Regions from separate parts of the Enterobacter cloacae complex sp. ECNIH7 genome, predicted to be linked through region 4. Evidence: predicted binding sites of a transcription regulator. Region 4 holds the regulator's gene; each other region holds the start of a gene.
What was found. Region 4 encodes sigma-54, which starts transcription at its own class of promoters, with help from an activator protein. Its sites were predicted from a motif close to GTTGGCACANNTTTCGCTNT; they were not measured.
Positions count from the first base shown of each region.

Region 1: a site for sigma-54 is predicted at 3,923-3,942, ahead of glnK (P-II family nitrogen regulator). Genes of this name have one in related genera too.
Region 2: a site for sigma-54 is predicted at 3,239-3,258, ahead of WM95_RS07045 (amino acid ABC transporter substrate-binding protein). Genes of this name have one in related genera too.
Region 3: a site for sigma-54 is predicted at 2,641-2,660, ahead of hypA (hydrogenase maturation nickel metallochaperone HypA). Genes of this name have one in related genera too.

Region 1 is NZ_CP017990.1:1,156,429-1,163,637, forward strand. It holds gene WM95_RS05580 (Lrp/AsnC family transcriptional regulator) at 1-195, shown strand, start outside; gene WM95_RS05585 (SmdA family multidrug ABC transporter permease/ATP-binding protein) at 226-1,998, shown strand; gene WM95_RS05590 (SmdB family multidrug efflux ABC transporter permease/ATP-binding protein) at 1,991-3,772, shown strand; gene glnK (P-II family nitrogen regulator) at 3,993-4,331, shown strand; gene amtB (ammonium transporter AmtB) at 4,367-5,656, shown strand; gene tesB (acyl-CoA thioesterase II) at 5,752-6,612, opposite strand; gene WM95_RS05610 (YbaY family lipoprotein) at 6,813-7,209, shown strand, end outside.
Region 2 is NZ_CP017990.1:1,431,505-1,438,713, forward strand. It holds gene WM95_RS07030 (amino acid ABC transporter ATP-binding protein) at 1-491, opposite strand, end outside; gene gltK (glutamate/aspartate ABC transporter permease GltK) at 491-1,165, opposite strand; gene WM95_RS07040 (amino acid ABC transporter permease) at 1,165-1,905, opposite strand; gene WM95_RS07045 (amino acid ABC transporter substrate-binding protein) at 2,061-2,966, opposite strand; gene lnt (apolipoprotein N-acyltransferase) at 3,319-4,857, opposite strand; gene corC (CNNM family magnesium/cobalt transport protein CorC) at 4,863-5,741, opposite strand; gene ybeY (rRNA maturation RNase YbeY) at 5,831-6,298, opposite strand; gene WM95_RS07065 (PhoH family protein) at 6,295-7,209, opposite strand, start outside.
Region 3 is NZ_CP017990.1:3,948,572-3,955,780, reverse strand. It holds gene hypE (hydrogenase expression/formation protein HypE) at 1-11, opposite strand, end outside; gene hypD (hydrogenase formation protein HypD) at 8-1,129, opposite strand; gene WM95_RS19555 (HypC/HybG/HupF family hydrogenase formation chaperone) at 1,132-1,404, opposite strand; gene hypB (hydrogenase nickel incorporation protein HypB) at 1,395-2,258, opposite strand; gene hypA (hydrogenase maturation nickel metallochaperone HypA) at 2,262-2,612, opposite strand; gene hycA (formate hydrogenlyase regulator HycA) at 2,824-3,288, shown strand; gene WM95_RS19535 (4Fe-4S dicluster domain-containing protein) at 3,359-3,967, shown strand; gene hycC (formate hydrogenlyase subunit 3) at 3,964-5,778, shown strand; gene WM95_RS19525 (respiratory chain complex I subunit 1 family protein) at 5,780-6,703, shown strand; gene hycE (formate hydrogenlyase subunit HycE) at 6,719-7,209, shown strand, end outside.
Region 4 is NZ_CP017990.1:4,611,856-4,619,064, forward strand. It holds gene kdsD (arabinose-5-phosphate isomerase KdsD) at 1-455, shown strand, start outside; gene kdsC (3-deoxy-manno-octulosonate-8-phosphatase KdsC) at 470-1,036, shown strand; gene lptC (LPS export ABC transporter periplasmic protein LptC) at 1,033-1,608, shown strand; gene lptA (lipopolysaccharide ABC transporter substrate-binding protein LptA) at 1,577-2,131, shown strand; gene lptB (LPS export ABC transporter ATP-binding protein) at 2,138-2,863, shown strand; gene rpoN (RNA polymerase factor sigma-54) at 2,911-4,344, shown strand; gene hpf (ribosome hibernation promoting factor) at 4,367-4,654, shown strand; gene ptsN (PTS IIA-like nitrogen regulatory protein PtsN) at 4,737-5,228, shown strand; gene rapZ (RNase adapter RapZ) at 5,274-6,128, shown strand; gene npr (PTS phosphocarrier protein NPr) at 6,125-6,397, shown strand; gene mtgA (monofunctional biosynthetic peptidoglycan transglycosylase) at 6,437-7,162, opposite strand; gene elbB (isoprenoid biosynthesis glyoxalase ElbB) at 7,159-7,209, opposite strand, start outside.

The DNA.
Region 1 (7,209 bases), 1.7 Mb from region 4:
GAGATGCCCGAGGTGCTCGGTTTCTGGCGTATGGCCGGAGAGTATGATTACCTGATGCGCGTCCAGGTGGCCGACATGAAGCGCTATGATGATTTCTACAAGCGGCTGGTGAACAGCGTACCGGGTTTGTCGGACGTCACCTCAAGCTTCGCCATGGAACAGATTAAATACACCACAGCATTACCCATTGAATAACTTCGTAAAATACCTTCAGGAACAAACCGCGTGCGATTATTTGCCCAATTAAGCTGGTACTTTCGTCGGGAGTGGCAACGCTACCTCGGTGCAGTCGCCCTGCTTATTATTATTGCCATCCTGCAGCTGATCCCGCCGAAAGTGGTGGGATACGTCGTGGATGGCGTCACCGAACAGCATTACACCACCGCACGGGTGTTGATGTGGGTCGGCACGCTGGTGCTGACGGCGGTCATTGTTTATCTGCTGCGCTACGTCTGGCGCGTGCTGCTGTTTGGTGCGTCCTATCAGCTGGCCGTTGAGCTGCGTGAAGATTTTTACCGCCAGCTGAGCCGACAGCATCCCGAATTTTATCTGCGTCATCGCACCGGGGATCTCATCGCCCGCGCGACGAACGACGTCGATCGCGTGGTCTTTGCCGCCGGGGAAGGGGTGCTGACGCTGGTGGACTCGCTGGTGATGGGCTGCGCGGTGCTGATCGTGATGTCCACGCAGATCAGCTGGCAGCTGACCCTTCTCGCCCTGCTGCCGATGCCGATCATGGCGCTGGCGATCAATCGCTATGGCGAACAGCTGCACGAGCGCTTCAAGCTGGCGCAGGCGGCGTTTTCATCTCTGAACGATCGCACCCAGGAGAGCATGACCAGCATCCGCATGATCAAAGCGTTTGGCCTGGAAGACCGGCAGTCGGCGCTGTTTGCCGCCGATGCGGCAGACACGGGGGCGAAAAACATGCGCGTCGCGCGTATCGACGCCCGTTTTGACCCGACGATTTATATCGCAATCGGCATGGCAAATATGCTGGCCATTGGCGGCGGAAGCTGGATGGTGGTGCAGGGCACGCTTACCCTGGGGCAATTGACCAGCTTTGCGATGTATCTGGGTCTCATGATCTGGCCGATGCTGGCGCTGGCCTGGATGTTTAACATCGTGGAGCGCGGCAGCGCCGCCTACAGCCGCATTCGCGCCATGCTGGCCGAAGCGCCGGTGGTCATCGACGGTAGCGAAGCCCTACCGGAAGGGCGCGGCGTCATGACAGTCGACGTCCGCAAGTTTGTCTATCCGCATACGGAGCATCCGGTGCTGGAGAACGTCAGCTTTACCCTACAGCCAGGGCAAATGTTGGGCATCTGCGGCCCGACGGGATCCGGCAAAAGTACCGTGCTCTCTCTGCTTCAGCGCCACTTTGACGTCACCGAGGGCGATATCCGCTTCCACGATATTCCCCTGACCAGACTGCTGCTGGACGAGTGGCGCGGTCGCCTGGCGGTCGTCAGCCAGACGCCGTTTTTATTTTCGGACACCGTGGCGAACAACATCGCCCTTGGCCGCCCTGGGGCGACGCAGGAAGAGATTGAACACGTGGCGCGTCTGGCCAGCGTTCATGATGATATTTTGCGTCTGCCGCAGGGGTACGAGACGGAAGTCGGGGAACGCGGCGTCATGCTGTCCGGCGGGCAAAAACAGCGTATCTCCATTGCCCGCGCGCTGCTGCTGAATGCTGAAATCCTGATTCTGGATGATGCACTTTCCGCCGTGGACGGCCGTACCGAGCATCAAATTCTGCATAACCTGCGCCAGTGGGGCGACGGACGCACGGTCATTATCAGCGCCCACCGTTTGTCTGCGCTAACCGAAGCCAGCGAAATTCTGGTCTTGCAGCACGGGCACATTGCCCAGCGCGGGCAGCATGAAACGCTTGCCGAGCAGCCGGGCTGGTATCGCGATATGTACCGCTATCAACAGCTTGAGGCGGCGCTGGACGATGCGCCGGAAGAAGATGAGGAGGCCGCCAATGCGTAAGCTCGGAACGATGTGGCCGACGCTCAAACGTCTGCTGGCCTACGGCTCGCCGTGGCGTAAACCGCTCTCCGTTGCCGTGCTTTTACTCTGGATTGCGGCGATTGCTGAAGTGAGCGGTCCTTTGCTCATTAGCTACTTCATCGACAATATGGTCGCCAAAAGCTATCTGCCCCTGGGGCTGGTGGCGGGGTTAGGCGTGGCCTACGTTGGCCTTCAGCTGGCGGCGGCAGGGCTGCACTATGCTCAGTCGCTGCTGTTTAACCGTGCTGCCGTGGGCGTTGTTCAGCAACTGCGTACGGATGTGATGGACGCGGCGCTTCGCCAGCCGCTCAGCGAGTTTGATATCCAGCCGGTCGGGCAGGTGATCTCGCGCGTGACCAACGATACCGAGGTGATCCGCGATCTGTACGTCACCGTGGTCGCGACGGTATTACGCAGCGCGGCGCTGATTGGCGCGATGCTGGTGGCGATGTTCAGCCTCGACTGGCGCATGGCGCTGGTGGCGATCACCATCTTCCCGGCGGTGCTGATTGTCATGGTGATTTATCAGCGTTACAGCACGCCGATTGTGCGTCGGGTTCGCGCCTATCTGGCCGACATCAATGATGGCTTCAACGAAGTGATTAACGGCATGAGCGTCATCCAGCAGTTCCGCCAGCAGGCGCGCTTTGGCGAGCGCATGGGCGAAGCCAGCCGTTCACACTATATGGCGCGTATGCAGACGCTGCGCCTGGACGGTTTCCTGCTGCGACCGCTGTTGAGCCTGTTCTCAGCGCTGGTGCTGTGTGGGTTGCTGATGCTCTTTGGCCTGAGCTCAAACGGTACTATTGAGGTGGGCGTGCTGTACGCTTTTATTAGCTATCTGGGACGCCTCAACGAGCCGCTGATAGAGCTCACCACCCAGCAATCGATGCTGCAGCAGGCGGTGGTCGCCGGTGAGCGCGTGTTTGAGCTGATGGACAGGCCGCGCCAGGCCTACGGCAATGACGAGCGTCCTCTGCAAAGCGGGACTATCGCCTTTGATAACGTCTCGTTTGCCTATCGCGAAGACCGGCTGGTGCTGCAGGACATCACGCTTGACGTTCCGTCGCGCGGTTTCGTGGCGCTGGTGGGGCATACCGGCAGCGGTAAGAGCACGCTCGCCAGCCTGTTGATGGGCTATTACCCGGTCACGCACGGCGAAATCCGCCTCGACGGGCGCCCGCTCGCGTCTCTCAGCCACACCGTGTTGCGTAAAGGCGTCGCGATGGTGCAGCAGGATCCGGTCGTGCTGGCCGATACTTTCTACGCGAACGTGACCCTTGGCCGAGACTACTCCCAGGAGCAGGTCTGGGACGTGCTGGAAAAAGTGCAGCTGGCAGAGCTGGCGCGCGGGTTTAGCGATGGGATCAATACCAAACTGGGCGAGCAAGGGAACAATCTCTCCGTCGGGCAAAAGCAACTTCTGGCGCTGGCGCGGGTGCTGATTGAAACCCCGCAGATCCTGATTCTGGATGAAGCCACTGCCAGTATTGACTCCGGCACCGAGCAGGCCATCCAGCAGGCGCTGGCCGCCGTACGCGACCATACGACGCTGGTGGTGATTGCCCACCGTCTTTCCACCATCGTCGATGCCGATACCATTCTGGTGCTGCATCGCGGACAGGCCGTTGAACGCGGTACCCACCGTGAACTGCTGGAAGCAAAAGGGCGCTACTGGCAGATGTACCAGCTGCAGCTGGCGGGCGAAGAGCTGGCGGCCAGCGTGCGCGATGAAGAGTCGCTTAGCGCCTGATGCACCAAAATGAGGCGACGCGCTAACAGTCATTCCTGTTGGTGCAAAACGGAAACGCACCCTGCACCGGCATGGTGCGTTTTTTTTCACCGGTTCGTTAACCAGAACCGTGCAACGCTCGTTATGCCGCTTTTCCCCCTGGTTTTCATTTCTGGCACACCCCTTGCAATACCTTCTGCGTTAGCTGCGGCCATTACCGAATTCTGACTGGAGGGGATCTATGAAGCTGGTTACGGTTGTAATCAAACCATTCAAACTCGAAGACGTGCGTGAAGCGTTGTCTTCAATGGGTATTCAGGGACTGACTGTCACCGAAGTGAAAGGCTTTGGTCGTCAGAAGGGGCATGCCGAGCTTTATCGCGGGGCGGAATACAGCGTTAACTTTCTGCCAAAAGTAAAAATTGATGTCGCGATTGCTGACGATCAGCTTGATGAAGTCATTGATGTCATTAGCAAAGCGGCCTATACCGGAAAAATTGGCGACGGCAAAATTTTCGTTGCCGAACTGCAGCGCGTCATTCGCATCCGTACCGGCGAATCTGACGAAGCGGCTCTGTAAGTAACTCCTGGCACACAGTGATAGGGATCGAGAAAATGAAGATAGCAACACTCAAAACGGGTCTGGGTTCGCTGGCGCTGCTGCCGGGCCTGGCGCTGGCTGCTACCCCAGCGGTGGTCGACAAAGCCGATAACGCCTTTATGATGATCAGCACCGCGCTGGTGCTGTTCATGTCAATTCCGGGCATTGCGCTGTTCTACGGCGGCCTGATCCGTGGCAAAAACGTTCTCTCCATGCTGACGCAGGTTGCCGTGACGTTCGCACTGGTCTGCGTGCTGTGGGTGGTTTACGGTTACTCGCTGGCGTTCGGCACGGGCAACGCGTTCTTTGGTAACTTCGACTGGGTGATGCTGAAAAATATTGAGCTGACCGCGCTGATGGGCAGCTTCTATCAGTACATCCACGTTGCGTTCCAGGGCTCCTTCGCCTGTATTACCGTCGGGCTGATTGTGGGCGCGCTCGCCGAGCGTATTCGTTTCTCTGCCGTGCTGATCTTCGTGGTGGTCTGGATGACGCTATCCTATGTGCCGATTGCGCACATGGTCTGGGGTGGCGGTCTGCTGGCAACGCACGGCGCGCTGGACTTCGCGGGCGGTACCGTTGTACACATCAACGCCGCGGTCGCGGGCCTGGTGGGCGCCTACCTGATTGGCAAACGCGTGGGCTTCGGTAAAGAAGCGTTCAAACCGCACAACCTGCCGATGGTGTTTACCGGTACGGCTATCCTCTACTTTGGCTGGTTTGGCTTCAACGCCGGCTCGGCAAGTGCAGCAAACGAAATCGCCGCGCTGGCCTTCGTGAACACCGTTGTGGCCACGGCCGGTGCAATCCTCTCCTGGGTGTTTGGCGAGTGGGCGGTACGCGGTAAACCGTCTCTGCTGGGTGCCTGTTCGGGTGCCATTGCCGGTCTGGTTGGCATTACGCCAGCGTGTGGTTATGTCGGCGTGGGTGGCGCGCTGCTGGTCGGCCTGGTGTCCGGTCTGGCGGGTCTGTGGGGCGTGACCGCACTGAAACGTGTGCTGCGCGTTGACGACCCATGCGATGTGTTTGGTGTTCACGGCGTGTGCGGTATCGTGGGTTGTATCATGACCGGTATCTTCGCCGCGAAATCGCTCGGTGGCGTGGGCTACGCAGAAGGCGTGACCATGGTTCATCAGGTGCTGGTGCAGCTGGAAAGTATTGCAATCACCGTTGTCTGGTCTGCCGTTGTCGCTTTCATTGGCTATAAGCTGGCGGATATGACGGTGGGTCTGCGCGTACCGGAAGAGCAGGAACGCGAAGGTCTGGACGTCAACAGCCACGGCGAGAATGCGTATAACGCCTGATAAACAGCAAAACGGCAACTTCGGTTGCCGTTTTTAATGTTTATTCCCTCTCCCCATGGGAGAGGGTCAGGGTGAGGACATCAGGCTGTACACAATCACCCGCGATTACGCATTACCCCTTCCTGCACCGTAGACGCGACCAGCACGCCGTCCTGAGTATAAAACTCCCCACGCACAAACCCACGCGCGCTCGACGCTGACGTACTCTCCACGCTGTAAAGCAGCCACTCATTCATGTTGAACGGACGGTGGAACCACATGGAGTGATCGATCGTCGCAACCTGCATCCCTTTTTCCAGGAAACCAACGCCGTGCGGCTGCAGCGCCACCGGCAGGAAGTTGAAATCTGACGCATAGCCCAGCAGATACTGATGCACGCGGAAATCTTCCGGCACGGTCCCGTTAGCCCGGATCCAGACCTGGCGCTTCGGCTCGGCGGTATGGCCTTTCATCGGGTTGTGGAACTCAACCGGGCGGATCTCCAGCGGCTTATCGCAGAGAAACTTCTCTTTGACCTGCGGCGGAAGCAGATGCGCCAGCGCGCGGGCGATATCCGTCTCTGACTTTAAAGAGTCGGGTGACGGAGCCGGGGGCATCACCTTTTGATGTTCGTAGCCGGGTTCCGGCGCCTGGAAAGAGGCGGTCATGTAAAAGATCGGCTTGCCGCTCTGAATGGCCGCTACGCGGCGTGCGCTGAAGCTGTTGCCGTCTCGCAGGACTTCAACGTCATACACAATCGGTTTTGCGCTATCGCCAGGGCGTAAGAAGTAGCTGTGGAATGAATGCACCAGACGGTCTGCCGGGACAGTCTCCTTTGCTGCGTACAGTGCCTGTCCAACGACTTGCCCCCCGAAGACCTGGCGTAAGCCGAGATCTTCGCTCTGTCCGCGAAAGAGTCCTTCCTCAATTTTTTCCAGATTCAGTAATGTCAGCAGATTGTTCAGTGCCTGACTCATAGTTGTCCTCAATAAACGCCGTAGCGAAAGATAGGCAGAGTATAACGCAGAAATGAAAGTGGTCCGATGGGTAGAATAATCTGAATATCGGCACGTTTTCAGGCATAAATCGGTGATCTGTGCCACACTTGGATACGTTATGTGATTGAAACGACATCGGATGGGATCGATCCCGCTGGTGCATTGATAAGGAGACTTCAATGAAACTCGTGCCCATGCTAAGTGGTGTAGCTATTGCGGTGGCGTTGTCCGCCTGTGCCGGTAAGAGTGCCCAGGTGCCGGTACCAGCAGCCGACCCGAACGGGATTAATACCCTTTCACAGCAATCCATTCAGCAGCCTAATGTTTCCGGTACCATCTGGATTAAACAGAAAGTTGCGCTGCCGCCGGATGCGGTATTAACCGTAACGCTGTCTGATGCTTCTCTGGCCGACGCACCGTCGAAAGTGGTGGCCCAGCGTGCCGTTCGTACTGAAGGCAAGCAGGCGCCGTTTAGCTTCGTGTTGCCGTATAACCCGTCGGACGTGCAGCCTAACGCCCGTATCCTGCTGAGCGCAGCGGTAACCATCAACGGCAAGCTGGTGTTTATCACCGATA
Region 2 (7,209 bases), 2.0 Mb from region 4:
GTTGGCTCATCAAACAGCATTGCCACCGGATCCATACACAGCGCGCGGGCGATCGCCACACGCTGCTGTTGGCCGCCAGAAAGCTGTGCCGGGAACTTATCGGCATGCGCCGAAAGCCCAACGCGTTCCAGCAGCTTCAGACCTTTCTCGCGCGACGCTTTTTTATCACGCTTAAGCACTTTTACCTGCGCCAGCGTCAGGTTCTCAATAATGGAGAGGTGAGGGAACAGCTCAAAATGCTGGAACACCATGCCAACGTGAGAGCGAAGCTGAGCGAGGTTGGTTTTCTTGTCGTTGACCTTGGTGCCGTTGACGACGATCTCACCCTGCTGCACCGGCTCCAGTCCGTTGACGGTTTTGATCAGCGTCGATTTACCGGAGCCGGACGGCCCGCACACCACCACCACGTCGCCTTTCTTGACTTCGGTGGAGCAGTCGGTCAGCACCTGAAAGTGCCCATACCATTTAGAAACATTTTTCAGGGAAATCATTATACCGTCCTTTTCTTCAGCCAGCTGACCAACAGCGACGCGCTTAAACTAATCACAAAATAGACCGCACCCGCGAAGAGCACCATTTCGACCTGCGTACCATCACGTTCACCGATGGTTGACGCGGTACGGAAGAAGTCTGCCAGACTCAGAACGTAGACCAGCGAGGTATCCTGGAACAGCACGATGCCCTGGGTCAGCAGGAGCGGAACCATGGCGCGAAACGCCTGCGGCAGAATAATGAGCTGCATGGACTGCCAGTGCGTCATTCCCAGCGCCAGCGCGGCGCTGGATTGCCCGCGGGAGATACTCTGAATGCCCGCTCGGATAATCTCCGAGTAGTAAGCGGCCTCGAACATTGAGAACGCCACCATGGCGGAGATCAGACGGATATCGGTTTTCGGCGAAAGCCCCAGCACGTTCTGCAGGAAACCGGGCACAATCAGGTAAAACCACAGCAGCACCATCACCAGCGGGATGGAACGGAACACGTTAACGTAGGCGGTCGCAAACCAGGCGAGCGGCTTAAAGCTCGACAGGCGCATGACGGCCAGCAGGGTGCCCCAGACGATACCAATGATGATGGCAATAACGGTGATTTTTAAGGTAATCACCAGGCCATCAAGCAGGTAAGGCATGGATGGAACGATAGAACTCCAGTCAAATTCGTACATTATTTGCCCCCCAGATTACCCGGCAGGCGGATTTTGCGTTCAACCAGGTTCATCACCAGCATGATGAAAGCGTTAATCAGAACATACGCGAGCGTAATCGCGGTGAAGGATTCCCACGCGTGAGCGGAGTAATCCAGCAGCTTGCCCGCCTGCGCGGCCATGTCGACCAGGCCGATAGTCGAGGCGATGGCCGAGTTTTTCACCAGGTTCATCATCTCGGAGGTCATCGGCGGAACGATAACGCGGTAGGCGTTAGGCAGCAGCACGTAGCGGTAGGTTTGGGGCAGTGTCAGGCCCATTGCCAGGCCCGCGTTTTTTTGTCCACGCGGCAATGACTGAATGGCGGCACGCACCTGCTCGCAAACGCGCGCAGCGGTAAACAGCCCCAGACACATCATGGAGGAGACAAAGAACTGCACGTTCGGATCCAGCTCCGACTTGAACCACATGCCAATATTTTCCGGCAGCAGTTCCGGGATGACCAGATACCAGGTAAAGAATTGCACGATCAGCGGAACGTTACGGAACAGTTCCACATACAGGGTGCCAAGCGTTGAAAGAAAACGGTTAGGGACGGTGCGCAGAATACCGAACAGAGAACCGACAAGAAACGCGATAATCCACGCCGTTATCGATAGTGCCACGGTGACCTGAAAGCCGCTCCACAGCCAGCCAAGATAGGTGGTGTTGCCGAACGGGGCTTGTTGCAGGAATATGCCCCAGTTCCAGTCTATTGACATAATAAACTCCAGAAAAAAAAGGGTAGCAGCGCTACCCTCGAAGATTGGTGAGAAGCTCATTTTTCGCGCTGAGTGGGGAACGACCACTCAACGTATAGTCTGTCCATGCTTCCCGACAATCGAGAGGGCAGGAGTTCCCGCCCCTGTAGTTCTAATTAGTTAAGAGCCTTGTCGTTTGGAGATTTGAACAGCGCTTTCATGTCGTCAGACAGTTCAAAATTCATGTTCAGGTTTTTTGGTGGAATCGGGTTCTTGAACCATTTGTCGAACCATTTCTCCGCTTCGCCGGAGGTCTGCACCTGAGCGATGGTGTCATCGATCAGCTTTTTGAACTGCGGATCGTCTTTACGCAGCATACAGCCGTAGGCTTCTTTGGACTGCGCGGTACCGACGATATCCCAGTTGTCTGGTTTTTTCGCTTTCGCACGTTCGCCCGCCAGCAGAGCATCATCCATCATAAACGCGACGGCACGACCGCTTTCCAGGGTACGGAAGGAGTCGCCATGGTCTTTCGCGCTGATGATGCGCATATCCATTTTCTTCTCGTCGTTCAGCTTGTGCAGCAGCACTTCTGACGTCGTACCAGAGGTCACAACAACCGCTTTGCCTTTCAGGTCAGCGAAGTCTTTGATCTCGCCGCCTTTCTTCGTCAGCAGACGGGTGCCCACGACAAAGATGGTGTCAGAGAAGGCAGCCTGTTTCTGACGCTCGAGGTTGTTGGTGGTGGAGCCACACTCGAAGTCAAAGGTGCCGTTTTGCAGCAGTGGAATACGGTTCTGTGAAGTGATTGGGATCAGCTTCACCTGCAGGTCAGGTTTGTTCAGCTTTTTCTTCACAGCTTCAACGATGGCGTTGGAGTAATCCTGTGAATAGCCCACGACTTTTTGCGTGTTGTCGTAGTAAGAGAACGGGACAGAAGATTCACGGTGGCCGACCACGATGACGCCGTTTTTGGCAATCTTGTCGAGAGTGCTGCCTGCTGCCGGAGCATCTTCAGCGTGAACCACGCCTGCAGACATTCCCATAACCAGCATTGCTGTGGCCAGTTTACGTAATTGCATACCCAACTCCTTTTTTATCAGCGCCAGCGACGCATTGATACCCATTGTGATGTTGTTATATCTCGCGCAGTGCGAGTGCAGTGTTATGCAAGCTTGTTAACATTTAGTCTGGCTTAATGTAAAGATTTTGCTGCGTTATTGTTTATTTTTGCGAAGCGCGCCGCACCATTCAGAGGCAAATATCTCCCGTTGCACCGTTTCGGTGCTGCCGATGATCTACGCTGGTGCGACAAAGTTGCACGCTAAGCCAAACTGCGTTTACCTGAATAAACAAAGCAATAGGCGTGCCAGAATGGGAATCTGGAGAAAATTGTCGGGTGGCGGCTACGCCACCCGGCAACAGAAGGAAAGGTTATTTACGACGCTGACGCAGGCTCATCAGCACCGCGCCAAAGCCGAACAGCGCGGTCAGTACCCACAGCGGCCAGTTGCCGGTGCGCGCGTATGGCGTCAGCCCCGTGGTTGGCGTGACTTTAGTGGTCAGTACCTCGCGGGTAAACTGCGGGATCATCGCCTGAATCTCGCCCTGCGGACCAATCACAGCGGTGATGCCGTTGTTGGTGCTGCGCAGCAGCGGACGCGCCAGCTCCAGAGAGCGCATACGTGCCATCTGGAAGTGCTGCCACGGCCCGATTGATTTACCAAACCAGGCATCGTTGGAGATGGTCAGCAGATAGTCGGTATCCGGGCGGAAGTTATCGCGTACCTGCTCGCCGAGAATGATTTCGTAGCAGATGGCCGCCGTCAGGGCCAGGCCGTGCGCGTGCAGCTGAGGCTGTACGTAAGGGCCGCGGCTGAAAGAGGACATCGGCAGGTCAAAGAACGGGGCCAGCGGGCGCAGAATCGACTCCAGCGGGACAAATTCACCAAACGGCACCAGGTGGTTCTTGTTGTACCGGTCAGTGGAGTGGTAGCTGTACTCGCTATCTTTCCCGAGCGTAATGATGCTGTTGTAGGTGTCGTAGCGGTTGTGCTGATTCAGACGCGCATCGACAATCCCGGTGATCAGGGTGCTGCCGCGCGCCAGCAGCAGGTCGTTCATCATGTTGAGGAACGGCTGCTGGTTGAGCTCCAGATCGGGAATGGCAGACTCCGGCCAGATAATCAGCTGTGATTTTCCCATCACCTCTTCGGTGGCGTTGGCGTAGATCTTCAGCGTATTCAGCAGCTCTTTCTCGTCCCACTTCATGGACTGCGGGATGTTCCCCTGCACCATGGACACCTGCAGGGTGCGCTCTGGCTCGGGCGTGAACCACTGGATATAGCGCAGCGGGAAGGGCAGGGCAAACAGCACCAGCGCCACAGCCAGCGGCTTCCAGCAGCGTGTGACCAGCGCTAATACCAGCAGGCCGCTCACCACCATCAGCAGGAAGTTGATGGCCTCAACGCCCATTACCGGCGCCAGCCCCTTCAGGGGGCCGTCAATCTGGCTGTAGCCGAACTGTAGCCACGGGAAGCCCGTCAGCACCCAGCCGCGAAGGAACTCGGTTATTTGCCAGACCACCGGCGCGGCAATGGCGACGCGCAGCCAGGTGGTTTTTGGCCACAGGCGAGAAAGGATGCCGGCGAACAGACCGGTATAGAGCGAGAGATACGCGGCGAGCAATACCACCAGGAAGACGTTTACCGGGCCAGGCATACCGCCAAACTGGGCGATGCTGACATAAACCCAGTTGATGCCTGAGCCAAACAGCCCCAGTCCCCAGAAGTAACCGATGGCCGCAGCCTGTACCGGACGACGATTCAGGGTCAGGCCCTGAAGCCCCATCAGGGAGAGAATAGCCGCAGGCCAGATATCGTAAGGAGAAAAAGCCAGCGTACCGCTGGCTCCGAGTAACAGCGCCAGCAGCAAACGGACGCGCTGGCGTTCAAGCAGTGGGGCAAATGCCATTTACATTAATCTTCCAGTTTTGGCACCGGTGAGTCGTCCGGCGTTCTGACGTGAACCTGTATAATACGTCGGCTGTCGGCCATTGCCACTTTGAACTGGTAACCGTCGATGTCAACGGTCTCACCGCGCGCCGGGAGGTGGCCAAAGGCCTGCATCACCAGCCCGCCAATGGTATCGACCTCTTCATCGCTGAAGTGGGTACCGAAGGCGTCGTTGAAGTCCTCAATCGAGGCCAGCGCGCGCACGGTCCAGGTGTGGCGGCTAAGCTGACGGAAGTCGATATCTTCTTCTTCGTCGTACTCGTCTTCGATTTCGCCCACGATCAGCTCAAGAATATCCTCGATCGTGACCAGACCGGAAACGCCACCAAACTCATCAATAACAATCGCCATGTGGTAACGCTGAGAGCGAAATTCTTTCAGCATCCGATCCACACGTTTACTTTCCGGCACAACCACGGCCTGGCGTAACACTTTTTCCATGCTGAAGGCTTCGGCATCGCTGCGCATAAACGGCAGCAGATCTTTCGCCATCAAAATCCCTTCGATGTGATCTTTGTCTTCGCTGATGACCGGGAAACGCGAGTGGGCCGATTCGATGATCACATCGAGGCACTCGTCTAGGGTCTGGTTACGTTTCAGGGTGATCATCTGCGAGCGGGGGATCATGATATCGCGAACGCGCTGGTCGGCGATGTCCATAACCCCTTCGAGCATTTCGCGCGTATCTTCGTCGATAAGGTCGTTCTGCCCGGAATCACGAATCAGCTCCAGCAGTTCATCACGGTTTTTGGGTTCGCCGTGGAAAAGCTGGTTCAGAATGAGGGAGAAAAATCCCTTTTTACTGGTTGTCGTGTCGCTACTGTGTGAATTGTCGTCGCTCATGGCGTTTGTTAAGGGTTCTCTTGTTAGTTCAACGTTTACCGCCACGCGATATCCTTTCGTGGCGGCATGTGAGTCAGTCAGGTGACGGACTATTCTTTCTCGGCAATGTACGGATCCTCATAGCCCAGAGCAAGCATTATCTCTGTCTCGAGGGACTCCATCTCTTCCGCTTCGTCATCTTCAATGTGATCGTAGCCGAGCAGATGCAGGCTGCCGTGTACCACCATATGCGCCCAGTGGGCCTCAAGCGGCTTTTGCTGCTCTTTCGCTTCCTGTTCAACCACCTGACGGCAGATGATCAGATCGCCCAGCAGCGGCATCTCAATGCCCGGAGGCGCTTCAAACGGGAAAGAGAGCACGTTGGTCGGCTTATCTTTCCCGCGATAGGTCAGGTTAAGCTCATGACTTTCTGCTTCATCCACCAGGCGAATCGTAACTTCTGATTCTTCCTGAAACTGAGGAATAACGGCATCCAGCCATTTCTGAAACTGTGCCTCATCTGGCATGCCGGAATTGTCTTCACAGGCCAGCTGTAAATCGAGGATCACCTGACTCATTTCTGTTCTTGCTCCTGCGCTTCGCGCTTACGTTCTGCGGCCAGTTCGGCCTTACGCTTCTGATCCGCCTCTTCCCAGGCTTCATAGGCGTTAACGATACGCGCGACCACCGGGTGGCGTACCACGTCTTCACTGTGGAAGAAGTTAAAGCTGATTTCGTCGACCTCGGCCAGAACCTCAATCGCGTGGCGCAGGCCTGATTTGGTGCTGCGCGGCAGGTCGATCTGGGTGACGTCTCCGGTAATGACCGCTTTCGAGTTAAAGCCGATACGCGTCAGGAACATCTTCATCTGTTCGATGGTGGTGTTCTGGCTCTCATCGAGAATGATGAACGCATCGTTCAGCGTACGACCGCGCATGTAGGCGAGCGGGGCAACTTCGATAACGTTACGCTCAATGAGCTTCTCGACCTTCTCAAAGCCGAGCATCTCGAACAGCGCATCGTATAAAGGACGCAGATACGGGTCGACCTTTTGACTCAGATCGCCCGGCAGGAAGCCCAGCTTTTCGCCCGCTTCGACGGCAGGGCGGGTCAGCAGGATGCGACGTATCTCCTGGCGTTCCAGCGCATCTACCGCAGCGGCAACGGCCAGATAGGTTTTACCCGTACCCGCCGGACCCACGCCGAAGGTGATGTCGTGGTCGAGGATATTGGCGATGTACTGCGCCTGGTTTGGCGTACGCGGCTTAATGACGCCACGTTTGGTCTTGATATTGATTGCTTTACCGTAGTCCGGCACGCTTTCCGCGCTTTGCTCAAGCACGCGCGCCTCTTTAATGGCGAGGTGGATCTGTTCCGGCTCTATATCCTGCGTTTCGCCGCGCATTGGGGCGGTATCAACATACAGGCTACGCAGAATGTCCGCAGCGGCGTTGACGCAGATAGGGCGTCCGGTAAGTTTGAAATGATT
Region 3 (7,209 bases), 660 kb from region 4:
ACCGTATTCATGCTTCACTCTCCTGGTTGCGATACTGATACCACGCGGCACACGCCCCTTCGGAGGAGACCATCAGCGCGCCAAACGCCGTTTGCGGGTTACAGGTATTGCCAAATAATGGGCATTGATGCGGTTTGCATTTACCGGTGAGCACGTCGCCGCAGCGGGCCCGGGGATCGTCGCAAACCTGCTGCGGCTGCGGGCGGAAATGCGCTTCGGCGTCGAACGCGCGATAGGCTGACGTCAGGCGCACGCCGGATTCGGCAATCAGCCCCAGACCACGCCACTCGCTGTCGCCCTCAACGCTGAACACGTCGGCGATCGCCTGCTGCGCCCGTTCATTTCCCTCATCCGGCACCACGCGGCGGTACTGATTTTCCACCGCGCTCAGGGCCGCTATTTTCTGCTCAACCAGCATGGTCACACCTTGCAGTAGATCAAGTGGTTCGAAACCAGCGACCACTAACGGACGATTGTACTGTTCAGCGATAAAACCGTAGGCGTCTGTGCCAATCACCATGCTGACGTGCCCCGGTGCCAGAAAGGCGTCAATGCCGTTTCCCGGCTCTTCCAGCAGGCTGCGCAGCGTGGGGATGAGCGTAATGTGCTGGCAGAAGAAGAAAAAATTCCCGACGCCGCGCGCTTTCGCCTGCTGCAGCGTGATGGCGGTGGCGGGCATGGTGGTTTCAAATCCCAGGCCAAAAAACACCACCCTGCGCGCGGGGTTGTCCTCCGCCAGCGTCAGGGCATCCATCGGCGAATAGACGATCCGGATGTCGGCCCCGCGCGCTTTCGCCTGCAGCAGCGAGCCGTTTTTCCCCGGCACGCGCATCGCGTCGCCAAAGGTGCAGAAAATGACGTCGGGCTGGCTGGCAATTTCGATGCAGCTGTCGATGCGCCCCATCGGCAGCACGCACACCGGGCAGCCGGGGCCGTGGATAAACTCGATGTTCTCCGGCAGCAGCTGGTCGAGGCCAAATTTGAAGATGGCGTGCGTGTGTCCGCCGCACACCTCCATGATCCGCAACGGGTTTTCCGCCGTGTATTCCAGCAGCGCCGCGCGCGTTTTCAGGTGCCCGATAAGCTGCAGCACCTGCTCCGGCGCGCGGTATTCATCAACGTAACGCATGGCTAACGCTCCTCGCCGTACAGCAGCGCGCCCACGTCAGGCTCCACGTCGAACATGTTTTGCAATGCATCCAGCGTGTCGCGGGCTTCCGCTTCGTTAATCACGCTCATGGCAAACCCTACGTGGACGAGCACCCACTGGCCGAGACGCGATGCGCCCGTTTCATCGCTGCTGCCCACCAGCGTCAGGTCCACGTCGCGCAGGATGCCGCAGACCTCCACTTTGGCCTGGTTCCCGTCAATGGAATGGATTTGTCCCGGTACGCCTATGCACATCGTTCACTCTCCAGCCAGTTCAGCCAGGCGTCCATGCCGTCACCGCGCGTGGCGGAGACCAGCAGGATCTCAATCTCCGGGTTCACTTCCCGGGCGCAGGACAGGCACTTGTCCACGTCGAAGTTCAGGTACGGAAGCAGGTCAACTTTGTTCAGCAGCATGATAGACGCGGCGGCAAACATATGCGGGTATTTCAGCGGTTTGTCTTCGCCTTCGGTCACCGAAAGCACCGCCACCTTGTGGCGTTCGCCCAGATCGAAGCTCGCCGGGCAGACCAGGTTGCCGACGTTTTCAATAAACAGAATGCCGTTATCCGCCAGCGGAAGACGCGGGGCGGCGTCGGCAATCATCTGCGCATCCAGGTGGCAGCCTTTGCCAGTATTGACCTGAATCGCCGGGGTGCCGGTTTCGCGAATGCGCGCCGCGTCGTTAACGGTTTGCTGGTCGCCTTCAATCACCGCGCAGGAGACGCGCCCGTTCAGGCGTTTGAGCGTTTCCGTTAACAGCGTGGTTTTGCCGGAGCCGGGGCTGGAGACCAGGTTCAGCACCAGCTGTTTGCGGGCGGCAAAGCGCGCGCGGTTGCGGGCGGCGATCTGGTTATTTTTGTCCAGCACGTTGATTTCCACCTCCAGCATCTGGCGCTGGCTGATGCCCGGCGCGTGGGTACCCGCTTCGCCGTGGCCGTAGTGTAGATCGCCCGCAGCGGAGCGTTGCGGGGCGAAGGTGATACCGGTCAGCGCCGCAGCAGGCCGCGGAGCAGGCGAAAAGGGCGCGGAGCGAAACGCGGAATGGGGACGCTGTTCATCCCCTTCTATATACAGGTTGCCTTCGGCGCAACCGCAGGTGCTACACATACTTTACTCCTTCTCGATTTCGAGGCGTGGGATCTGCATGCCGTCGTCCGCCACGATGCGAAGACCGGTGCTCTGACACTGCGGACAGCGCTGAACCTTTGATGACAGCAGGGTGACGTACTGCTGGCACTGCTCGCACCAGCACTCCGCCTGCTGCTCTTCGATATGGAGCTCGCAGCCTTCCGCCAGCGTGCCGCGACACACCAGTTCAAAACAGAAATTCAGGGCGCTGGGCTCAACGCAGGAAAACGCCCCGACTTTCAGCCAGACGCCGGTGACGCGCTTCGCGTGGTTTTGCACTGCCTGCTGTTCGATAAGTTCCAGAGCCCGCTGGCAGAGGGTGATTTCGTGCATGACGCCTCCTCAATGAATTGCGCCATTGAATGCAATAACGGTGCCAGCTTGATTTTTGTTAAGGCGTGACGATGTCAACGCTGTCGAAATGACACGTCGACACCGCGGCGTTGACAGCGGTTTTGTAATTAAATCTATTTAAAATCAGAAAGATAAAAACTGGCATGGAATCTGCTTAACAGCCGCTATCTCCATTAACCGGATACCTTCTATGACTATTTGGGAAATCAGCGAAAAAGCGGATTACATCGCGCAGCGTCATCAGCAGCTGCAGGACCAGTGGCACCTCTACTGCAACTCTCTGGTTCAGGGCATAACCCTCTCGAAAGCGCGTCTTCACCACGCGATGAGCTGCGCGGCGCAGGGCGACATGCGCTTCGTCCTGTTCGGCCATTTCATCATCAACGTTACCCTGGCGGATAACTTCAACAGCCACACCATTGAGTACCACCTCGAGACAAAAGACGGCGAAAAACAGTGTATTGCGAAGGCGCAGCTGATGGCCGACGGCATGGTGGACGGCCACGTCAGCAACCGCGATCGCCAGCAGGTGCTGGAGCACTATCTGGAAAAAATCGCGCCGGTCTATAACGGCCTGTACGCCGCCGTTGAACACGATCTCCCGGTCAACCTGAAGCAGCTGATGGATGGAAATACCTCAGCGAACGTGGCCTGACTCCTGCGTGTCGAGAAGTGTCGACAAGACAGTTTTTCGTCAAAAATGACTATCACCAGAGGATAACCCGGTGAACCGTTTTGTAATTGCTGACTCGACGGTCTGTATTGGCTGTCGAACCTGTGAGGCGGCGTGTTCGGAAACGCATCGCCTGCATGGGCTGCAGTCCATGCCGCGCCTGCACGTCATGCGTAATGAAAAAGAGTCTGCCCCGCAGCTCTGCCATCACTGTGAAGACGCCCCCTGCGCGGGCGTCTGCCCTGTGAATGCCATCACCCGCGTTGATGGCGCTGTCCAGCTGAACGAAAGCCTGTGCGTAAGCTGCAAGCTGTGCGGCATTGCCTGCCCGTTCGGCGCGATTGAATTTTCCGGCAGCCGTCCGCTGCATATTCCGGCGAACGCCAACTCGCCAAAAGCCCCGCCCGCGCCACCGGCTCCGGCACGCGTAAGCACGCTGCTGGACTGGGTGCCCGGCATTCGTGCCGTTGCGGTGAAATGCGACCTGTGCAGCTTCGATGAGCAGGGGCCGGCCTGCGTGCGCACCTGCCCGACTAAGGCGTTGATTCTGGTTAACATTCGCGACATCGCCCGTACCAGCAAGCGTAAACGCGAGCTGACCATCAACAGTGATTTTGGCGATCTTTCTCTGCTACAGGCGCTTAACGAGGGGGCGAAATGAACGCGGCGATGATGATTACCAGCGCGGTAGCCTGTTTTGCTGGCGCCGCTGTTCTGGCGCTGATCTTCTCATTCCATAAAACCCTGAGCGGCGCGATCGCCGGGCTCGGCGGGGCGGTGGCTAGCCTGATGACGCTGGCAGCAGGCGGCGTTGTCCTGCTCGGCGGCCAGTCCGCTGAGACCGTGATGCCGCTGATTCGCCACACCGTTGAGATCGCGCCCCTGAACGCCATCTGGCTGGTGACGTTTGGCCTGTGCGGACTGTTTATCAGCCTGTTCAATATCGACTGGCACCGCCATCCGCACGCCAGGGCTAACGGCCTGCTGGTTAACCTGCTGATGGCGACGGCGGTCTGCACCGTTATCGCCAGCAACCTGGGCGCGCTGGTGGTGATGGCGGAAATCATGGCGCTGTGCGGCGTGTTCCTGACGGGCTGCAGCGCCTCCGGCAAGCTGTGGTTTGCGCTGGGACGCCTCGGAACGCTGCTGCTGGCGCTGGCCTGCTGGCTGGTGTGGCAACGCTTCGGCACGCTGGACTTCGCTGGGCTCAACAGGCATCCGCTGGGGAACGACGTCTGGCTGCTGGGCACGCTCGGCTTTGGCCTGCTCGCTGGCATCATCCCGCTACACGGCTGGGTGCCACAGGCGCATGCGAATGCCTCCGCGCCCGCCGCCGCGCTGTTTTCTGTGGTGGTGATGAAAGTGGGTCTGTTCGGGATTCTGGCGATTACGCTGACCGGCGGACAACCGCCGCTGTGGTGGGGCGTCGTGCTGCTGATTGCGGGCATGATCACCGCGTTCGTCGGCGGCCTTTACGCGCTGATGGAGCACAACATCCAGCGCCTGCTGGCGTACCACACGCTGGAAAACATCGGCATCATCCTGCTCGGCATTGGCGCGGGCGTGACCGGGCTGGCGCTCCATCATCCGGCGCTGATTGCCGCCGGGTTTATCGGCGGTCTTTATCACCTCGTCAACCACAGCCTGTTTAAAAGCACGCTGTTCCTCGGCGCGGGAAGCATCTGGTTCCGCACCGGCCATCGGGATATCGAAAAGCTGGGCGGGATTGGCAAAAAGATGCCCGTCATTTCGCTCGCCATGCTGGTGGGTCTGATGGCAATGGCCGCGCTGCCGCCGCTGAACGGCTTTGCCGGGGAGTGGGTGATCTACCAGTCCTTCTTCGCGCTCGGCCAGAGCGATGCATTTATTGCACGCCTGCTCGGCCCGCTGCTGGCGGTCGGTCTGGCGATAACCGGGGCGCTGGCGGTGATGTGTATGGCGAAAGTCTACGGCGTGACCTTCCTCGGCGCGCCGCGCACCCGCGAAGCGGAAAACGCCTGCTGCGCACCGTTGTTGATGGGCGTGAGCGTGGTCGCGCTGGCGCTGTGCTGCATCGCGGGCGGCGTCGCCGCGCCGTGGCTGCTGCCGCTGCTGGGCAACGCCATTCCGCTGCCGCTGACCGTGGCGAATTCCACCGTCTCTCAGCCCATGATCGCGCTGCTGCTGATTGGCGCACCGCTGCTGCCGCTCGTCCTGATGCTGTTCTTCAGGCGCGACCGGCTCGCCTCCCGCTCGCGCGGTGCGGCGTGGGCCTGCGGCTACGAACACGAACAGTCGATGGTCATCACCGCCCACGGTTTCGCCATGCCGGTGAAGGAGAACTTCGCCGCCGTGCTGAAGCTGCGCCACTGGCTGAACCCGGTGGGCTGGGTACCCGGCTGGCAGAGCGCCGCCGCGCCCGCGCTGTTCCGCCGTCTGGCGGTCATCGAGCTGGCGGTGCTGGTGGTCATTGTGATTTCACGAGGAGCCTGACATGAGTCTGTTACTGGCAATTCTTCAGGCGCTGGTGCTGTTCGCCGCTGCGCCGCTGCTTTCGGGCATCACGCGCGTGGCGCGCGCCCGGATGCACAACCGTCGCGGGCCCGGGGTGCTCCAGGAGTACCGCGATCTCTTTAAACTGCTCTCCCGTCAGAGCGTCGCGCCGGATGCCGCAGGCTGGGTCTTCCGCCTGACGCCGTTTGTGATGGTGGGTGTGATGCTGACCATCGCCACCGCGCTGCCGGTGGTGACGGTGGCGTCGCCGCTGCCCGTGCTTGGCGATCTGATCACGCTGATTTACCTCTTCGCCATCGCCCGCTTCTTCTTTGCGATTGCGGGCCTGGACACCGGGAGCCCGTTTACCGGCATCGGTGCCAGCCGCGAGGCGATGCTCGGCGTGCTGGTCGAGCCGATTCTGCTGCTGGGGCTGTGGGTCGCCGCGCAGGTCGCGGGTTCCACCCACATCAGCTTTATCACCCACACCGTTTACCACTGGCCGGTGTCCCGCTCGATCCCGCTGGTGCTGGCGCTGTGCGCCTGCGCGTTCGCCACGTTTATTGAGATGGGCAAACTGCCGTTCGATCTGGCGGAAGCCGAGCAGGAGCTGCAGGAAGGGCCGCTTACCGAGTACAGCGGCTACGGCTTCGCGGTGCTGAAGTGGGGCATCAGCCTCAAACAGCTGGTGGTGCTGCAGATGTTTGTCGGCGTCTTCTTCCCGTGGGGGCAGATGACGCACTTCTCCGCGGGCGGTCTGATGCTGGCCGTCGTGGTTGCCGCCTTCAAGCTGCTGGTCGGCGTGCTGGTGATTGCCCTGTTCGAAAACAGCATGGCGCGCCTGCGTTTTGTGGAAACGTCGCGCATCACCTGGGCCGGTTTTGGTTTTGCATTTTTAGCGTTCGTCTCCTTGCTGGTGGCGTGATTAAAGAGAGTATTTATGTCTGAAGAAAAGAAAGGTCAGCAGTATCTCGCCGCGTTGCATCAGGCTTTCCCCGGCGTGGTGCTGGAGGACTCCTGGCAAACCAAAGACCAGGTAACCGTCACCATTAAGGTGAACTATCTGCCGGAAGTGGTCGAGTTTCTGTACTACCAGCAGGGCGGCTGGCTGTCGGTGCTGTTCGGCAACGACGAGCGCCAGCTGTGCGGCAACTATGCGGTGTACTACGTGATGTCGATGGAGCAGGGCGAAAAGTGCTGGCTCACCGTGCGCGTCGAAGTCGACCCGGCTAAGCCGGAATATCCGTCCGTCACGCCGCGCGTGCCCGCCGCCGTCTGGGGCGAGCGCGAGGTGCGCGACATGTACGGCCTGGTGCCGGTCGGCCTGCCGGACGAGCGCCGCCTGGTGCTGCCGGACGACTGGCCGGACGAACTCTATCCGCTGCGCAAAGACAGCATGGACTACCGCCAGCGCCCGGCGCCGACCACTGA
Region 4 (7,209 bases):
TGCTCGAAGCCCGCGGTTTTACGCCGGAGGATTTCGCACTTTCCCACCCCGGCGGTGCGCTGGGGCGCAAGCTTCTGCTTCGGGTTAACGATATTATGCACACCGGGGATGAGATCCCTCACGTCAGTAAAGAAGCCTCCCTGCGTGATGCGCTGCTGGAAATCACCCGTAAGAATCTGGGTATGACGGTCGTGTGCGACGGTCTGATGAAAATTCAGGGGATCTTCACCGATGGCGACCTGCGTCGCGTGTTCGACATGGGTGTAGATGTCCGCACGCTCGGCATTGCCGACGTGATGACGCCGGGCGGTATCCGCGTCCGTCCGGGTACGCTGGCGGTGGATGTGCTGAACCTGATGCAGTCCCGTCACATTACCTCAGTGATGGTTGCCGATGGCGACCAGTTGCTGGGTGTGGTACATATGCATGATCTGCTGCGCGCAGGCGTAGTGTAATGAAGGATAAGACAATGAGTAATGCGGGTGCATCCCTTGCAACCTGTTATGGACCGGTCAGCACCCAGATGATGGCGAAGGCGGAAAACATTCGTCTGCTCATCCTGGACGTGGATGGCGTACTTTCCGATGGCCTGATTTACATGGGCAATAATGGTGAAGAGCTGAAAGCGTTTAACGTTCGCGACGGCTACGGTATCCGCTGTGCGCTCACCTCGGGTATTGAGGTGGCTATCATCACCGGGCGAAAAGCTAAACTGGTAGAAGACCGCTGTGAAACCTTAGGAATTACCCATCTGTATCAGGGTCAATCCGATAAGATGGCAGCGTTTAAGGATTTACTGGGTAAACTGGCTATCGCACCGGAAAACGTGGCCTACGTCGGAGACGATCTGATTGACTGGCCCGTGATGGCTGAAGTCGGGCTGAGCATCGCCGTTGCCGATGCGCATCCGCTGCTGATCCCGCGCGCTGATTATGTCACCCACATCAACGGGGGCCGTGGTGCCGTACGTGAAGTCTGCGATCTGCTTTTGCTGGCGCAGGGCAAGCTTGATGAGGCCAAAGGGCAATCGATATGAGTAAAACCAGACGCTGGATTATCATTTTGCTTTCGCTTGTCGCACTGGTATTGATTGGCGTGAACCTTGCCGATCGCGACGATACGCAAACGGAAGTGGTCAACAATAACGATCCAACCTATAAAAGCGATCACAGCGACACCGTGGTCTACAGCCCGGAAGGCGCACTGAACTATCGCCTGATTGCCCAGCATGTTGAATATTTTTCAGATGACGGTATTTCGTGGTTTACCCAGCCTGTCATGACCACATTTGATAAGGACAAAGTGCCGACGTGGTCAATTAAGTCAGATCGGGCAAAACTGACAAATGACCGTATGCTTTATCTGTATGGTCACGTTGAAGTCAACGCCCTGACCGCTGACTCGCAACTGAGAAAAATTACGACGGATAATGCCCAGATTAACCTGGTAACCCAGGACGTGACCTCGCAGGATCTGGTCACACTGTATGGCACAACATTTAATTCCAGCGGTTTGAGAATGCGCGGGAACTTACGTAGCAAGAACGCCGAGCTGATTGAAAAGGTTAGAACCTCCTATGAAATTCAAAACAAACAAACTCAGCCTTAAAGTAATTATCGCCAGCGCGATGCTGGCGACCAGTCTCCCCGCGCTTGCTGTAACGGGCGATACCGACCAACCGATCCATATCGAGTCTGATACCCAGTCTCTCGATATGCAGGGCAACGTCGTCACCTTCACGGGTAACGTTGTCATGACTCAGGGCACCATCAAAATTAACGCCGACAAAGTGGTCGTGACCCGTCCGGGTGGCGAGCAGGGCAAAGAGATCATTGATGGTTACGGCAACCCGGCAACCTTCTACCAGATGCAGGACAACGGCAAGCCGGTGAAAGGTCACGCCTCGCATATGCACTACGAGCTGGCGAAGGACCTGGTCATCCTGACCGGAAACGCGTATCTGGAACAGCTGGACAGCAACATTACCGGCGACCAGATCACCTATCTGGTGAAAGAGCAAAAAATGCAGGCTTCCAGCGAGAAAGGCAAACGCGTCACGACCGTACTGGTTCCGTCGCAGCTGCAGGACAAAGGCAAAGGCCAGGCCCCGGCACAGAAGAAGAGTAACTAATTCGTTATGGCAACATTAACTGCAAAAAATCTCGCGAAGGCCTACAAGGGCCGCCGTGTCGTAGAAGATGTCAGTCTGACCGTCAACTCCGGCGAAATTGTAGGGCTGCTCGGCCCTAACGGTGCGGGTAAAACCACCACCTTCTACATGGTCGTTGGCATTGTGCCGCGCGATGCCGGCAACATTATCATTGACGATGAAGACATCAGCCTTCTGCCGCTGCACGCGCGCGCGCGTCGCGGGATCGGCTACCTGCCGCAGGAAGCTTCCATTTTCCGTCGTCTCAGCGTTTACGATAACCTGATGGCGGTCCTGCAAATTCGTAACGATCTGACCAGCGAGCAGCGTCAGGATCGTGCCAACGAGCTGATGGAAGAGTTCCACATTGAGCATCTGCGCGACAGCCTCGGTCAGGCACTCTCCGGGGGTGAACGCCGTCGCGTTGAGATTGCGCGTGCGCTGGCTGCAAACCCGAAATTTATCCTTCTGGATGAACCCTTTGCCGGCGTTGACCCGATCTCGGTTATCGACATTAAACGCATCATTGAACACCTGCGTGACAGCGGGCTTGGCGTACTGATCACCGACCACAACGTCCGTGAAACGCTGGCCGTGTGTGAACGCGCGTATATTGTGAGCCAGGGCAACCTGATCGCCCACGGTACGCCGCAGCAGATCCTCGAAGACGATCATGTTAAGCGCGTCTATCTTGGGGAAGACTTCAGACTCTGATAGGGTAGAGGTAACGTAACGCCGAACCGGAGAAAAATGCTCTGAACATGAAGCAAGGTTTGCAATTAAGGCTCAGCCAACAACTGGCGATGACGCCGCAGCTACAGCAGGCAATTCGCCTGTTGCAGCTGTCCACGTTAGAACTTCAGCAGGAGCTCCAGCAGGCGCTGGACAGCAACCCCCTGCTGGAACAAACCGATCTTCATGACGAGGTAGATACTCAGCAGTCACAGGATACAGAAGCGCTCGACACTGCGGATGCACTCGAACAAAAAGAGATGCCCGACGAGCTACCGCTGGATGCCAGCTGGGATGAAATCTACACCGCTGGAACCCCTTCCGGTACGCGTGCAGACTACCAGGATGATGAGCTACCGGTATATCAGGGCGAAACCACCCAGTCACTGCAGGATTACCTGATGTGGCAGGTGGAACTCACCCCCTTCTCCGATACCGACCGCGCGATTGCCACGTCCATTGTCGATGCCGTTGACGACACCGGCTATTTGACCGTCACGCTGGACGATATTCTGGAAAGCATGGGCGACGACGAGATTGAGCTTGAGGAAGTCGAAGCCGTTCTGAAGCGCATCCAGCGTTTCGATCCGGTAGGCGTGGCCGCAAAAGATCTGCGCGACTGCCTGCTGATCCAGCTTTCTCAGTTCAGTAAAGAGACGCCATGGATCGACGAGGCGCGCTTAATCATCAGCGATCATCTGGATCTGTTGGCCAACCACGATTTCCGCTCCCTGATGCGCGTCACGCGCCTGAAGGAAGAGGTGCTGAAAGAAGCGGTGAATCTGATCCAGTCGCTCGATCCGCGCCCGGGACAGTCGATCCAGACCAGCGAGCCCGAGTACGTCATCCCGGACGTGCTGGTCAGAAAACACAATGACCGCTGGGTCGTTGAACTGAACTCAGACAGCATCCCTCGCCTGCAAATCAACCAGCAGTATGCCTCCATGTGCACCAGCGCGCGTAACGACTCCGACAATCAATATATTCGCAGCAATCTTCAGGAAGCGCGATGGCTGATCAAAAGTCTGGAGAGCCGAAATGATACGCTGCTACGCGTCAGCCGCTGTATTGTCGAACAGCAGCAGGCGTTCTTTGAGCAGGGCGAAGAGTATATGAAACCGATGGTACTGGCGGATATCGCCCAGGCCGTCGAGATGCATGAATCAACCATTTCCCGTGTCACCACGCAGAAGTATCTGCACAGTCCACGCGGTATTTTTGAGCTTAAGTATTTCTTCTCCAGCCATGTGAATACCGAGGGCGGCGGCGAAGCGTCGTCAACGGCCATTCGTGCCCTGGTGAAGAAGTTGATCGCCGCGGAGAACCCCGCGAAGCCACTAAGCGATAGTAAGTTAACCACCATGCTGTCCGATCAGGGTATTATGGTGGCACGTCGTACTGTTGCGAAGTATCGAGAGTCTTTATCCATTCCGCCGTCCAACCAGCGTAAACAGCTGGTCTGACACAACCGATAAGGAAGACACTATGCAGCTCAACATCACTGGACAAAACGTCGAAATTACTGAGGCTTTACGCGACTTCGTGAACGCGAAGTTTGCAAAACTCGAGCAGTATTTCGAAAGGATCAATCAGGTCTATATTGTGTTGAAAGTGGAGAAAGTGACTCATATCTCGGATGCCACCCTGCATGTTAACGGGGGTGAACTGCATGCCAGTGCGGAAGGGCAAGACATGTACGCTGCTATCGACGGCTTGATTGATAAGCTTGCACGACAGCTCAATAAACATAAAGATAAACTGAAACAACACTAATTGTCCGGGCAGTTAACGGGTGCAGGACGGCCTGTTGTGAAACACAACAGGCCATTTGTACAGTTAGCGCTTAGGTGAAATTATGATGAACAACGATTCCGCTCTTCAACTGAGCAATGTCCTTAACCAGGAATGTACCCGCAGTGCGGTTCACTGCCAGAGCAAAAAACGTGCGCTGGAGATCATCAGTGAACTGGCTGCCAAACAGCTGGGCCTGCCGCCGCAGGTGGTGTTCGAAGCGATTCTGACCCGTGAAAAAATGGGCAGTACCGGTATCGGCAACGGCATCGCGATCCCGCACGGCAAACTGGAAGAGGATACCCTGCGTGCCGTTGGTGTGTTTGTGCAGCTTGAAACACCCATCGCTTTCGATGCCATTGATAACCAGCCCGTCGATCTCCTCTTCGCGCTGCTGGTGCCCGCTGACCAGACAAAAACCCATCTGCATACGCTGTCGCTGGTCGCAAAACGTCTGGCCGATAAAACCATTTGCCGTCGACTGCGCTCGGCCCAAAGTGATGAAGAGCTCTATCAAATTATCACTGAAGCAGAAGGCAATCAGGATGATGCGTAACCAGGAGATGGCCTTCACATCTGTTGTCCTGAGGAGAAACGGAACATGGTGCTGATGATTGTCAGTGGCCGTTCAGGGTCGGGGAAATCCGTTGCTCTGCGCGCCCTGGAAGACATGGGTTTTTACTGCGTCGATAACCTGCCGGTCGTGTTGTTACCCGACCTGGCCCGCACGCTGGCGGAGAGACAAACCTCTGCCGCCGTCAGTATCGACGTTCGCAACATGCCTGAATCGCCAGAGATCTTCGAACAGGCCATGAGCAACCTGCCTGACGCGTTCTCGCCTCAGCTGCTGTTCCTTGATGCAGACCGCAATACGCTGATCCGCCGCTACAGCGATACCCGTCGCTTGCACCCGCTTTCCAGCAAGAACCTCTCTCTGGAGAGCGCTATCGATGAAGAGAGCGACCTGCTGGAACCGCTGCGTTCTCGTGCCGACCTGATTGTCGACACCTCTGAGATGTCCGTTCACGAGCTGGCGGAAATGCTGCGTACCCGGCTGTTGGGTAAACGCGAGCGCGAACTGACGATGGTGTTCGAATCCTTCGGCTTTAAGCACGGTATTCCAATCGATGCGGATTACGTTTTCGACGTGCGCTTCCTGCCGAACCCGCACTGGGATCCGAAGCTGCGTCCAATGACCGGTCTGGATAAGCCGGTGGCGGCGTTCCTCGACCGGCACACAGAAGTACACAATTTTATCTACCAGACGCGAAGCTACCTTGAGCTATGGTTACCTATGCTGGAGACAAACAATCGTAGCTACCTGACGGTGGCGATTGGCTGTACCGGCGGTAAACATCGTTCGGTTTATATCGCCGAACAGCTGGCCGACTATTTCCGCTCGCGCGGGAATAACGTTCAGTCCCGTCATCGCACGCTGGAAAAACGTAAAACATGACCGTAAAACAAACCGTTGAGATCACCAATAAGCTGGGTATGCATGCACGCCCGGCGATGAAGCTGTTCGAGCTGATGCAGGGTTTCGATGCCGAGGTTCTGCTGCGGAATGACGAAGGTACCGAAGCGGAAGCAAACAGCGTGATTGCGCTGCTGATGCTGGATTCCGCCAAAGGGCGCCAGATTGAGGTTGAAGCCACCGGTCCTCAGGAAGAGGAAGCTCTGGCGGCGGTGATTGCCCTGTTTAACGCAGGGTTCGACGAAGATTAAGGTCTGCTATTCAGGCGGGTAGCGATGCGCTTACCCGCTCTACATAAGATTATTACGCTGCATAAACCCCTCTCCACCCAGCTGATTCATCTGGCGCATAATCCACGCCTGACGGCTTCGCACGTACCCTGATGGGGCGCTGGCCTTAAAGCGGATAGGGTTCGGTAACACAGCGGCCAGTAGCGCCGCTTCTGACATGCTCAGACGGCTGGCTGGCTTATTGAAATACCGCTGTGCGGCAGCTTCCACGCCAAAAATACCGTCGCCAAACTCAGCGACGTTGAGATAGACGGTCAGAATGCGTTTTTTGCTCCAGACCGTTTCCATTCCCAGGGTCAACCCCGCTTCCAGCCCTTTTCGCAACCAGCTTCGACCATCCCACAGAAACAGATTTTTGGCCGTCTGCTGCGACAAGGTTGACGCACCGCGCACGCGGTTTTCATGGCGTTCGTTATGGGCTAGCGCCTTCTCAATGGCCGCCACGTCGAACCCCCAGTGCTCCGGGAATTTCTGGTCCTCCGCCGCGATGACCGCCAGCCCCATGAACGGTGAGATCTCGTCCATGCTCACCCAGTCAGAGTGGGCAACGTAGCCGAAATCGCCGCTGAACCACGCGCTAAGCTGGCGCTCAACCATAACGGCAGAGAACGGAACCGGCATAATGCTGAATAAAGCCAGCCCGCCTCCCCAGAATACCGCCAGCACAAGTACGATGCGCAAGAGAAAACGTTTCACTCCTGCGCCTGCGGCAAATTTACGCCTCATTCAGTCAGCACCAGCACGCGAGCCACCAGCTTTTCAATACCTGAGGC